DNA from 4 places in the Micromonospora sp. MGP-C2 genome. Region 2 is predicted to be linked to each of the others. Evidence: riboswitches for the same ligand, from Rfam matches in the RefSeq annotation. Region 2 holds a riboswitch; each other region holds the start of a gene.
The links. Region 2 has a riboswitch for cyclic di-AMP ahead of AC3CF1_RS11685 (coiled-coil domain-containing protein). Riboswitches for the same ligand answer to the same signal wherever they lie in the genome.

Region 1 (2,191 bases), 1.7 Mb from region 2:
CGGGCACTCCAGCCCGTCCGGGCGGGCCAACCGGCGCAGGCCCAGCCGATCCAACCAGGAGCGCTCGGGTTGTACCGCGCGCGCCGGCAGGGTGATCCGCTGGCCGTCGTCGGTCAGCCGGGACTCGCCCGCGGCGATGGTGGTGAAGACCTCGTCGGCGAAGGCCGCGGCGGCGTCGGCGCTGTCCGCACCGGCGTAGCGGGCCACCGCGCCGTACCAGGCCGCCGGGTCGGTGTCCGCGCCGACCGGCGCACCCAACTCCCGCTGGTACGCGCTGAGCAACGCGGCCCCACCCCGGATGTTGACCGCTGCATCGGTGCGCAGCGCCTCGGGGGTGGCACCGGTCAGTGCGGCCGCCGCGTCCACGGTCTGCAACGCGGCGGCGGTCGGTGCGGGGGCCTCGACGGGTCGGGGCGCGGGCACCCGGGAGGGCCGGGAGTCGTCACCGCGTGGGTCCTCGGCGCCGGCGTCGTGGTGGCCGCGCCCGGGCAAAGCGGTCACGTGGCGGGCGTCGGTCAGGTGCATCGGGCCGTAGCCGCCGCTCGTGCTCGGTGTGCCGGCGTTGCTGTCCCAGCGGGACTCCAGATAGGAGACGCCGAGCAGCACGCCCGTCGGCACGCCGTACTCGGTCGCCGCGGCGGCGTACTGCTGCTGGCGATCGGCGGTGGGTGCGGCGGTGGCGGCCGTGGAGAGTGGCACCGCGCTCGCGGCGGCGACGACGGTCGTGGTGAGCAGCGCGCGCCAGCCGGCCGACACTGTTGGATGGTGCATCGAACCCCCTAGATTCTCGCGGGTAGAGGTCAGGTCACCATCGCGCCGCTGGAGAGTCTGCGTCAATACCTTTCCATCTATCTACTTGTTGAGAAAGAATTCTTCACACACGGTCGGTGACCCCCACCCAATCGGTACGGAGTGTCACGGCCGTACGGGTTGCGGATCGGTAACGGGCGTCTCTACTCTGGTCATTTGTCGGCCCGACAGCAGCTCCGCCCATCCCGGGCGGTAACGGACCGACACCGCCGAGTCGTTTCCGAGCGAACCGGGGACCCACGTCCCTCGGGGTGAATCCGCAGCCACTGCGGTAGGGCGCCGACTTCCCGCCCGAACCCGTCAGCTAACCCGGTAGGCGGTCAGGAAGAAGGAGTACGGAACCCCGGTGGCACTCCATGCCCCGCGGCCGTCGTCCGAGCGGTCGGCATTCGCCGTCCCGACGTCGATCGTGCCGCGCCCACGCTGGTCCCGCTTCACCACCGCTCTCGCCGCACTGGTCGGCGTCGCCGTCGTCCTGACGGGCAGCGCCACGGCCGCCCACGCCGACCCGTCCGTCGCCGAGATCGAGCGCCAGATCGACGCCGACTGGAACACACTCGAACCGATCATCGAACGGCACAACGCCACCCGGGCCGACCTTGCCGTCAAGCGCAAGCAGGCGGACGCGTTGGCCGCCCGCATCGCCCCGCTCGAGCGGCAGGTCGACGCCGCGATGGACAAGGTCAGCGCGCTGGCTGTACGCGCGTACAAGGGCGAGACCGTCTCGACCGTCAACGCGATGCTCGGCAGCCGGTCACCCAGCGAGGTGGTCAGCCAGCTCGAAATGCTCGACCGGTTCGCGCACAACCAGCAGCAGGACGTACGCGAGGTCGCCGACCTGCGCGACGAGCTGGCCGCGCAGAAGGCGCCGCTGGACGAGATGGTGGCCCAGCTGGCCCGCACCGAGGCCCAGTTGGCGGCCAAGAAGAAGCAGATCAACGAGGAGATCGACCGGCTGCAGAAGCTGCGCCTCAAGGTGTACGGCAACGGGGGCGGCGGTCCGCTGCGTCCGGCGCCCTGCCCCGGCAGCTATCCCGGCGGCGCTGCGGGCACGGCGGTCAAGTTCGCCTGCGCGCAGATCGGCAAGCCCTACGTGTGGGGTGCCGAGGGCCCGAACTCGTACGACTGCTCCGGGCTGATGCTGGCCGCATGGGCGAAGGCCGGGGTGTCGTTGCCGCACAACGCCGCCCAGCAGAGCCGCGTCACCAAGGACGTCAGCAAGGCCGACCTGCGGCCCGGCGACCTGGTCTTCTACTACAGCGACATCCACCACGTCGGCATGTACGTCGGCAACGGCTGGGTGGTGCACGCCTCGCAGGCCGGCCAACCGGTCAAGATGAAGAAGGTCGACGACGGCCCGATCCACAGCTACGGCCGCCCA
Region 2 (2,191 bases):
CGCCGGGTCGTCCGACGAGCGACGACATCAGGGGTACGCCCGGCGACGTAGCCCGGTCGGACAGCGCTGCCCGGACGAACGTGATGCCTGTGAGTCATCTTGATGACTCACAGGCATCACACACTTTGGGGAACGGCCGGATCAGTAGACCGACAGGTGCACGTGGTTGGTGTGGTCGCTGGACGGGTCGCCACCCGCCCCGCTGTAGGACTTCCATCCGCTGCTGGGCAGCCAGATCTGCCTGTACCAGATCACGTACAGCACGGCGAGCCGGTCGGCGTTGCGGATGAAGTACGCGGCCAGGTTGTTGCCGTACGTCTTGTCGCCGCCGGTGGCGTCGCCGCCGAAGCCGCCCGTCTGGGCCGCGAAGTCGCAGGCCCGGCCCTTCGGGTGTTCGCCGGAGCCGCTGGGGCGGTGGCAGGAGACGTATCGGGTGAAGCCGGCCGCCTTGGCCTGGTTGAGGGCGTGCAGGGTGCGCGGGGTGATGCAGCCGCTGGCCGGCGTGGGGTCGTTGACGCTGCACGTCTCCGACGGCCAGGAGCCGTCGGAGTTGCGCGGCGCGGCCTTCGCGTTGGCGGCGGAGGTGCCCCGGTTGGAGTCGGTGTCGGCGGCGGGTTGCGGCTTGGGGGTGGTGGCCACCGTCAGGGCCCGTTCGGCCTGCTCCTTGCGCTTGGCCATCACCGCGACCTGCTTGCGCTGCTCGTTGATCTCACCGTTCAGGGCGACCTGGGTGCGGTTGGCCTGGTCCTTGCTGCTGAGCAGGTCGCGCAGCACCCGGTCCTCGTTGGCGGCCACCGCGTCCAGTGCGGCTGCCCGGTCCATGAAGCCTTCCGGGCTGTCGCTGTTGAGCAGCGCCGACACCGCGCTGAGCCGGCCGGTGCGGTACGCGACGCCGGCGATCTCGCCGACCTTGCCGCTGCGTTGGTTGAGATCGACCTCGAGGGTCTTCAGTTGGGTGGCGAGCTGCTGCTGCCGCTGCACCGAGGCGTCCAGGGCGCGCTTCGCGTCCAGGTAGCCCTTGCTGGCCGCCTCGAGTTGGGCTCGTAGCGCGGGGGTGCCGCCCTCCTCGTCGGAGTCGGGTGCGGCGGCCCGCAGGCCGGTCGGGGGAGCGGCCGAGGCGGTGCCGGCCGGGAGCGCGACGCCGAGGGCGAACATCGCGACGATCAGGGCCGCCAGTCGGGCGGCGGGTGGTCGTGCTGGTGCCACTGAGCATGTCCTTCCGTCAGCCGCCGACCGGGTTAGCTGACGGGTTCGGGACGGAAGATCCCTACCGCTGACGCGGATGCACCCCAGGTACGTGGTTCCCCGGTTCGCCCTCGCGGGCGATTAGGCGGCGACCACCACCGGCGCCGGGAGGGCGCCGCCTGGTGGAGGCCGGGACCGAGCCTACCGGTGCGGGTGGGGCGGCTGCAGCCAATGTGACGGACGGTGCGTGCGTCGTCACGAGAAGCTGCTGTCACCACTCGATCGAGCCACACGCTCCGGAGGCGGCACCCGGCTCGATCTGCAACGTCGCGTGCTCGATCCGGAAGTCGTCGTGCAGGGCCGTACGCGCGGCGGTGAGCACCGCGCCGACCTCCGCCCCGGGTGCCATGGTCAGGTGTGCGGAGGCCACGTCCATGCCGGAGGTGAGCGTCCAGACGTGCAGGTCGTGCACCTCGACCACACCGGGGACCGCGGCCAGCCGGTCGTGCACGGCGGTCACCTGGAGGTGCTCCGGGGCGGCCTGCACCAGGATGCGGACGGCGGCCCGTGCCAACCGCCAGGTGCGCGGGAGGATGAACACGCCGATGGCGACGGCGACCAGCGGGTCGGCCCACCACCAGTCGGTGACGGTGATGAGCAGTGCGGCACCGATCACGCCGACCGACCCGAGCAGGTCGCCGAGCACCTCCAGGTAGGCGCCCTGAAGGTTGATGCTCTCCCGGGCTCCGGCGCGGAGCAGGGCGAAGGCGGCGATGTTAGCGAGCAGGCCGAGCACGGCCACCGCGAGCATCGGGCCGGCGATGACCTCGTGCGGGTCGCCGAAGCGGTGGATCGCCTCGATCACCACGTAGATCGCGACGCCGGAGAGCAGGACGGCGTTGGCCAGCGCGGCGAGCACCTCGAGTCGGTAGAGCCCGAAGGTGCGCTGCGGGTCGCCGGTGGCCCGCCGGGTCGCGGTGATCGCGGCGAGCGCCATCCCGATGCC
Region 3 (2,191 bases), 3.8 Mb from region 2:
GCGGGCCTGGGCCGGGTACGACGAGGCGGACACCGCTGCCCGTCGCTTCGCTGGTGCCGGGGCGCTACCCACCCCCTGCACCCCCCACACCCCCGCCGAGTACGCCGCCCGGGAGCGCTATCTGCACCGGGCGGCGATGGCGGCGTACTGGCGGGGCGACCTGACCATGGCGCAGCTCGGCGACGTGTTCGCGCACCGGCGCGGCTGGGATCCCCGGCGGCATCCGGTCGAGCAGGAGGTGCTGCTCAGCCGGGCGGTCCGGGACGCGCGACTGGCCGACTACGAGGCTGCCGCCACCCGGGAGCGGGCCGCATGGCGGGACGCGGAGCTGGCCGCCGAGTCGGTACGCGTCCTCAACGCTGAGGCGTACGCGGCGGCGGCCCGGCTGCGGCCGGCCCCGCTGCCCGCTCGCCGGGCGGCGACCGGGGCGTTCCGACCCGCAGTCGTGGCACGGTGGCGCCCGGCCCGGATCAGTTGAGCCCGATCCGTGACGTGAGCCGGGTCACGCCGATACCGAATCGGTCGTCCGGCACGATCGGCCCGATTGTTCCCGTGATTGTGGCCGCATTATCGGCGGCCTGTCCGGTTGTCGCCCGTTGGCGACTCCGTAACCGCTTGTCCCATCGAGTCACGTCAGCGGCAAGACGCGCAGAAATTGGCGCGTGAATTCGGGTTTGCGCAGGTGAACCTGGCTTGGCAGGGTGTGGGCGGCCCAGTAGTGTCGTCCCGTCCGGTGCGGTAACCGATCGCAAGAGGCGACGCCGCGCCGACCCGCTCAATCGTGATGAACGAACCGGGGACCCATCAGTAAGTCCGGGGTGAATCCGCGAGCCATGGCCCGCGGTAGGGCGATCTTCCCGCCCGAATCCGTCAGCTAACCCGGTAGGCGGTGTCGGAAGGAGTTCCATCCTCGTGCAGCACCTTTCCACCCCTCGGTTGTTCCTTCGCCTCCACGGCGTAGCGGTGCCCCCGCTCATTCGTCCAGTGACGGTGAGCTGACCCCCCGGGTCATCGCCTAACCGCCCGGCCACGCCGGGCGTTCCCCTGAGCGGTTCACCATCCGCGGACCATCGTCCGCGCGCTGGCGCCTGCCCGGATGCCGGTCCGGCCCCGGTGTGCCGCTCTCCCCCCGATCCGTGGAGGACCCCGTGAAGCACACCCTGAAGCGTCAGCTCCGCCGCCTCACCACCGAGCGTCCGTACCAGATCGTTGCCGCCTCCGCCGCGGCCCTCGCCATCGCCACCACCACCGGCGCCATGCTCACCACCGCCGACGACGCGCCGGCCGGCCAGCGCACCGCGACCACTGTCGCCGAGATGCGCAGCGACGTCGCCGCCTCCCGCGGCGAGGTGCGCGAGGCGTCCCCGTCGGCCAGTGCCGCGCCGACCACCGCAGCCCCGGCCACCACCGCCGCGTCACCCGCGGCCAAGGCCAGCAGCAACCCGGACCTGACCCGTAAGCCGGAGCGGCCGAAGCCGCCGGCGACGAAGGTGCTCGACTACGACTACGAGGCGCAGAACACGTACTACAACTGCGGCCCGGCAGCTACCCGTAACGCGCTCAGCGCCGCCGGCGTCGACCGCACCCAGAATGAGCTCGGCGCCGAGCTGGGCACCACCGAGATGGGCACCAACTCGGCCCTGGACACCACCCGGGTGCTCAACGCCGAGGTGAAGGGCTCCCCGTACCGGACCCGGATGTTCGCCGGCGCGCCCAGCCCGGCCCAGATGGACCAGCTCCAGGCCGACGTCGTCAAGGCCATCACCGACGGCCGTGGCGTGGTCGCCAACGTCGTCGGCGACGCCACCGACACCAACGGCGGCTGGCACTCCTACGGTGGCGGTCACTACATCGCCGTCGTGGGCTACAAGGACAACGGCCGCACCGTGCGGATCGCCGACTCGGCGAACCCGGCCGACGCGTCGTACTGGATCACCACGATCAACCTGGCCAACTGGATCGCCAGCCGGGGCTACTCCGCCTGACCCAGGCACGCTGGACCGCCGCGGGCGCCGTCCCCCACAAGGGGCCGGCGCCCGCGGCGTCTTCGTCCGTGCCGTCAGCAGCCTGTGCCGTCAGCAGGCCGTGCGGTCAGTAGGCGATGAAGCCGTACAGCGCGAGGTGGTTCGACTTCGTCCCGCCGACCGTGTGGTCGATCGTGGACGGTCGCACACCGCCGTTCAGGAAGAGG
Region 4 (2,191 bases), 2.3 Mb from region 2:
GGACGCGGTCCGTGACCGGTTCGGCTCAACGGCGCTGACCCGAGCGGTCCTGCTCGGCCGGGAGCCGGGCGTCGAGATGCCGCTGCTGCCGGATTGACCGATCTGCGTGCGGCGTCCCGGCGACCGCTGCGACCGGAGACACATCACAGCAGGTCGGCGGTTTAACCAGCGGCTCACGGGTGACCCTTGTGGGGTACAGCCTGACAAGGGGGGACCCACAATGTCCGACGACGACACCAGCAACCGGCCGAGTCGCACTGCCGAACGGCCGCACGACGTAACCGACCCGCTGCTCTGGCAACTGGCGATCGACGTGCTGAGCGCCCACGAGCCGGACGACGAGGGTCAGTGCCGCAACCTTCAGTGCGCCGGGCAGTCCTGGCCGTGCGCGGCCCGCGCCGGCGCGGAGCAGTCGATGCGACTGGCCCGCAGCACACCCGCCCCGGTCGAGATGACCGTCGACGGCGGCGACAACGAGGAGGGCGGCACGGGCTGGTCCGGGGAGGGCAGCGCACCGGCGCCCCGCTGGGGCTGGAACGCCGGCCCGGTCACGTCGCACCGAGGGTCGAAGGCATCCGCCTCCGCGGCGTGACGGCTTCCCCCCGGGGTACGGGCGCTCGGGCTGATCGCACCACACGTACGAACGCTCGGCCGGTGACCCGGCCGAGCGTTCGTGTGTCATCCGTCAGAGGCTGAGCCGCTGACGCGGGAAGACCGTCAGAGGCTGAGCCGCTGACCCGGGAAGATCAGGCCCGGGTCGGCCCCGATCAGCTGCCGGTTGTGCTCGTAGAGCGCCTGCCAACCGCCGGTCACCCGGTGGCTGTCGGCGATCTCCGACAGGGTGTCGCCCGGCTTGACCAGGTACGTCTGGCCGCCCGTGGTCGGCGCGGTGCGCTCGTGGTTGCGGGTCGCCGGCTGCTCCCGCCGCGAGGGCCGCTCCTGCTGCTCGGTGGGCTTCTGCGTGGACTTCGTCGACGGCTTCGCGGTGGACTTCGTCGACGGCTTCGCGGTGGAGCCGCCGGACGACCCGCCCTTCTTGCCGCAGGTCGGCCACGCGCCGATGCCCTGCCCGTCGAGCACCTTCTCGGCGATGGCGATCTGCTCGCCGCGGCTGGCCAGGTCGGCACGGGCGGCGTACTTCTTGCCGCCGTAGCCGGCCCAGGTGCTCTGGGAGAACTGCAGGCCACCGTAGTAGCCGTTGCCGGTGTTGATCTTCCAGTTACCGCCGGACTCGCACTTGGCGATCGCGTCCCAGTTGACCGCGGCCTGCGCGGGGGCGGCCGGGCCGAAGAGGGCGACAGCACCGGTGACCGCACCGACGGCCAGGGTGCCGACGGCGAGACGGCGGGTGGTGACCCGTCGGTGACGGGGCGTGTAGACAGACGTCATGTGAACTTCCTCCACGCCGGCGAGGTGAGCTGTCGGGTTCGGGCCGAGGAGCCCGGCCGCACGATGGCGGCTTCACCCCGAGGTGACGTGCACCGAGGAACGTTTGGGTCCCCCGCTCCTGCCCGGGTGACTGGGTTCCACCGACCGGGGGCAGGATTTGGCGTTGCCGGCCGTGGTGTCCGCAGTGGCGAACCCGACCGACGTTAGGCACGGTCGGTGACGATCGCCCAACCCCTGTGAAGTTCTTCACCGGGGTACGCGGGGCGTCACTCGCAGCGGTTGCGGGCGGGTGGTCAGTGTGCAGTGACCACCGTGGACCGTTGCGGATCAGATGCGGTGACGGAGCCAGAGCACGATGCGCCGCAGCAGCTCGACGTGTCCCGGCGACTCGTACGACCGGGTGTCGTGACCGAGTGCGTTGTAGACGATCCGGCTGCTCCCGGCCGTGCGCGCCCAGACGAGCGGTTGGGTGTCGCCACCCTCGTCGTGGACGTAGAGAGTCTCGACGTCGACGCCGTCGAGCAACTCCAGGTCGGTGTAGCGCTCGTCGTGCACCTCGAAGTCCACGAGACCGGTAGTGATCGGGTGCTCGATGTCGGTGCGTCGGATGAGGCTGGTTCCGATCGGCGGGTGGAAGGTCCGACCGTGGTCCCAGGCGGCGCCGACCGTGGACCGCCAGGTCGCGAGCTGGGGAAACGCGATCGTCGCGCTGTGCGTGGCGAGCAGGCTGCCGCCACGGGCCAGGAAGGCGTCGAGAACGCGGCCGAACTCCTCGTCCTGCGGGATTGGGGCCGTGCGGTCG

Region 1: linked by a shared signal. The riboswitch ahead of AC3CF1_RS19950 (C40 family peptidase) and the one ahead of AC3CF1_RS11685 (coiled-coil domain-containing protein) in region 2 are both predicted to bind cyclic di-AMP.
Region 3: linked by a shared signal. The riboswitch ahead of AC3CF1_RS29590 (C39 family peptidase) and the one ahead of AC3CF1_RS11685 (coiled-coil domain-containing protein) in region 2 are both predicted to bind cyclic di-AMP.
Region 4: linked by a shared signal. The riboswitch ahead of AC3CF1_RS01110 (transglycosylase family protein) and the one ahead of AC3CF1_RS11685 (coiled-coil domain-containing protein) in region 2 are both predicted to bind cyclic di-AMP.

Annotation. Positions count from the first base shown of each region.
Region 1 covers NZ_JBYMEN010000002.1:4,360,474-4,362,664, forward strand. The annotation lists gene AC3CF1_RS19945 (N-acetylmuramoyl-L-alanine amidase) at 1-756, opposite strand, end outside; cyclic di-AMP (ydaO/yuaA leader) riboswitch at 1,008-1,143, shown strand; gene AC3CF1_RS19950 (C40 family peptidase) at 1,157-2,191, shown strand, end outside.
Region 2 covers NZ_JBYMEN010000002.1:2,650,157-2,652,347, reverse strand. The annotation lists gene AC3CF1_RS11685 (coiled-coil domain-containing protein) at 142-1,206, opposite strand; cyclic di-AMP (ydaO/yuaA leader) riboswitch at 1,212-1,343, opposite strand; gene AC3CF1_RS11680 (cation diffusion facilitator family transporter) at 1,457-2,191, opposite strand, start outside.
Region 3 covers NZ_JBYMEN010000002.1:6,434,472-6,436,662, forward strand. The annotation lists gene AC3CF1_RS29585 (hypothetical protein) at 1-478, shown strand, start outside; cyclic di-AMP (ydaO/yuaA leader) riboswitch at 763-904, shown strand; gene AC3CF1_RS29590 (C39 family peptidase) at 1,137-1,985, shown strand; gene AC3CF1_RS29595 (hypothetical protein) at 2,092-2,191, opposite strand, start outside.
Region 4 covers NZ_JBYMEN010000002.1:352,126-354,316, reverse strand. The annotation lists gene dinB (DNA polymerase IV) at 1-97, shown strand, start outside; gene AC3CF1_RS01115 (hypothetical protein) at 221-592, shown strand; gene AC3CF1_RS01110 (transglycosylase family protein) at 718-1,389, opposite strand; cyclic di-AMP (ydaO/yuaA leader) riboswitch at 1,390-1,562, opposite strand; gene AC3CF1_RS01105 (ThuA domain-containing protein) at 1,717-2,191, opposite strand, start outside.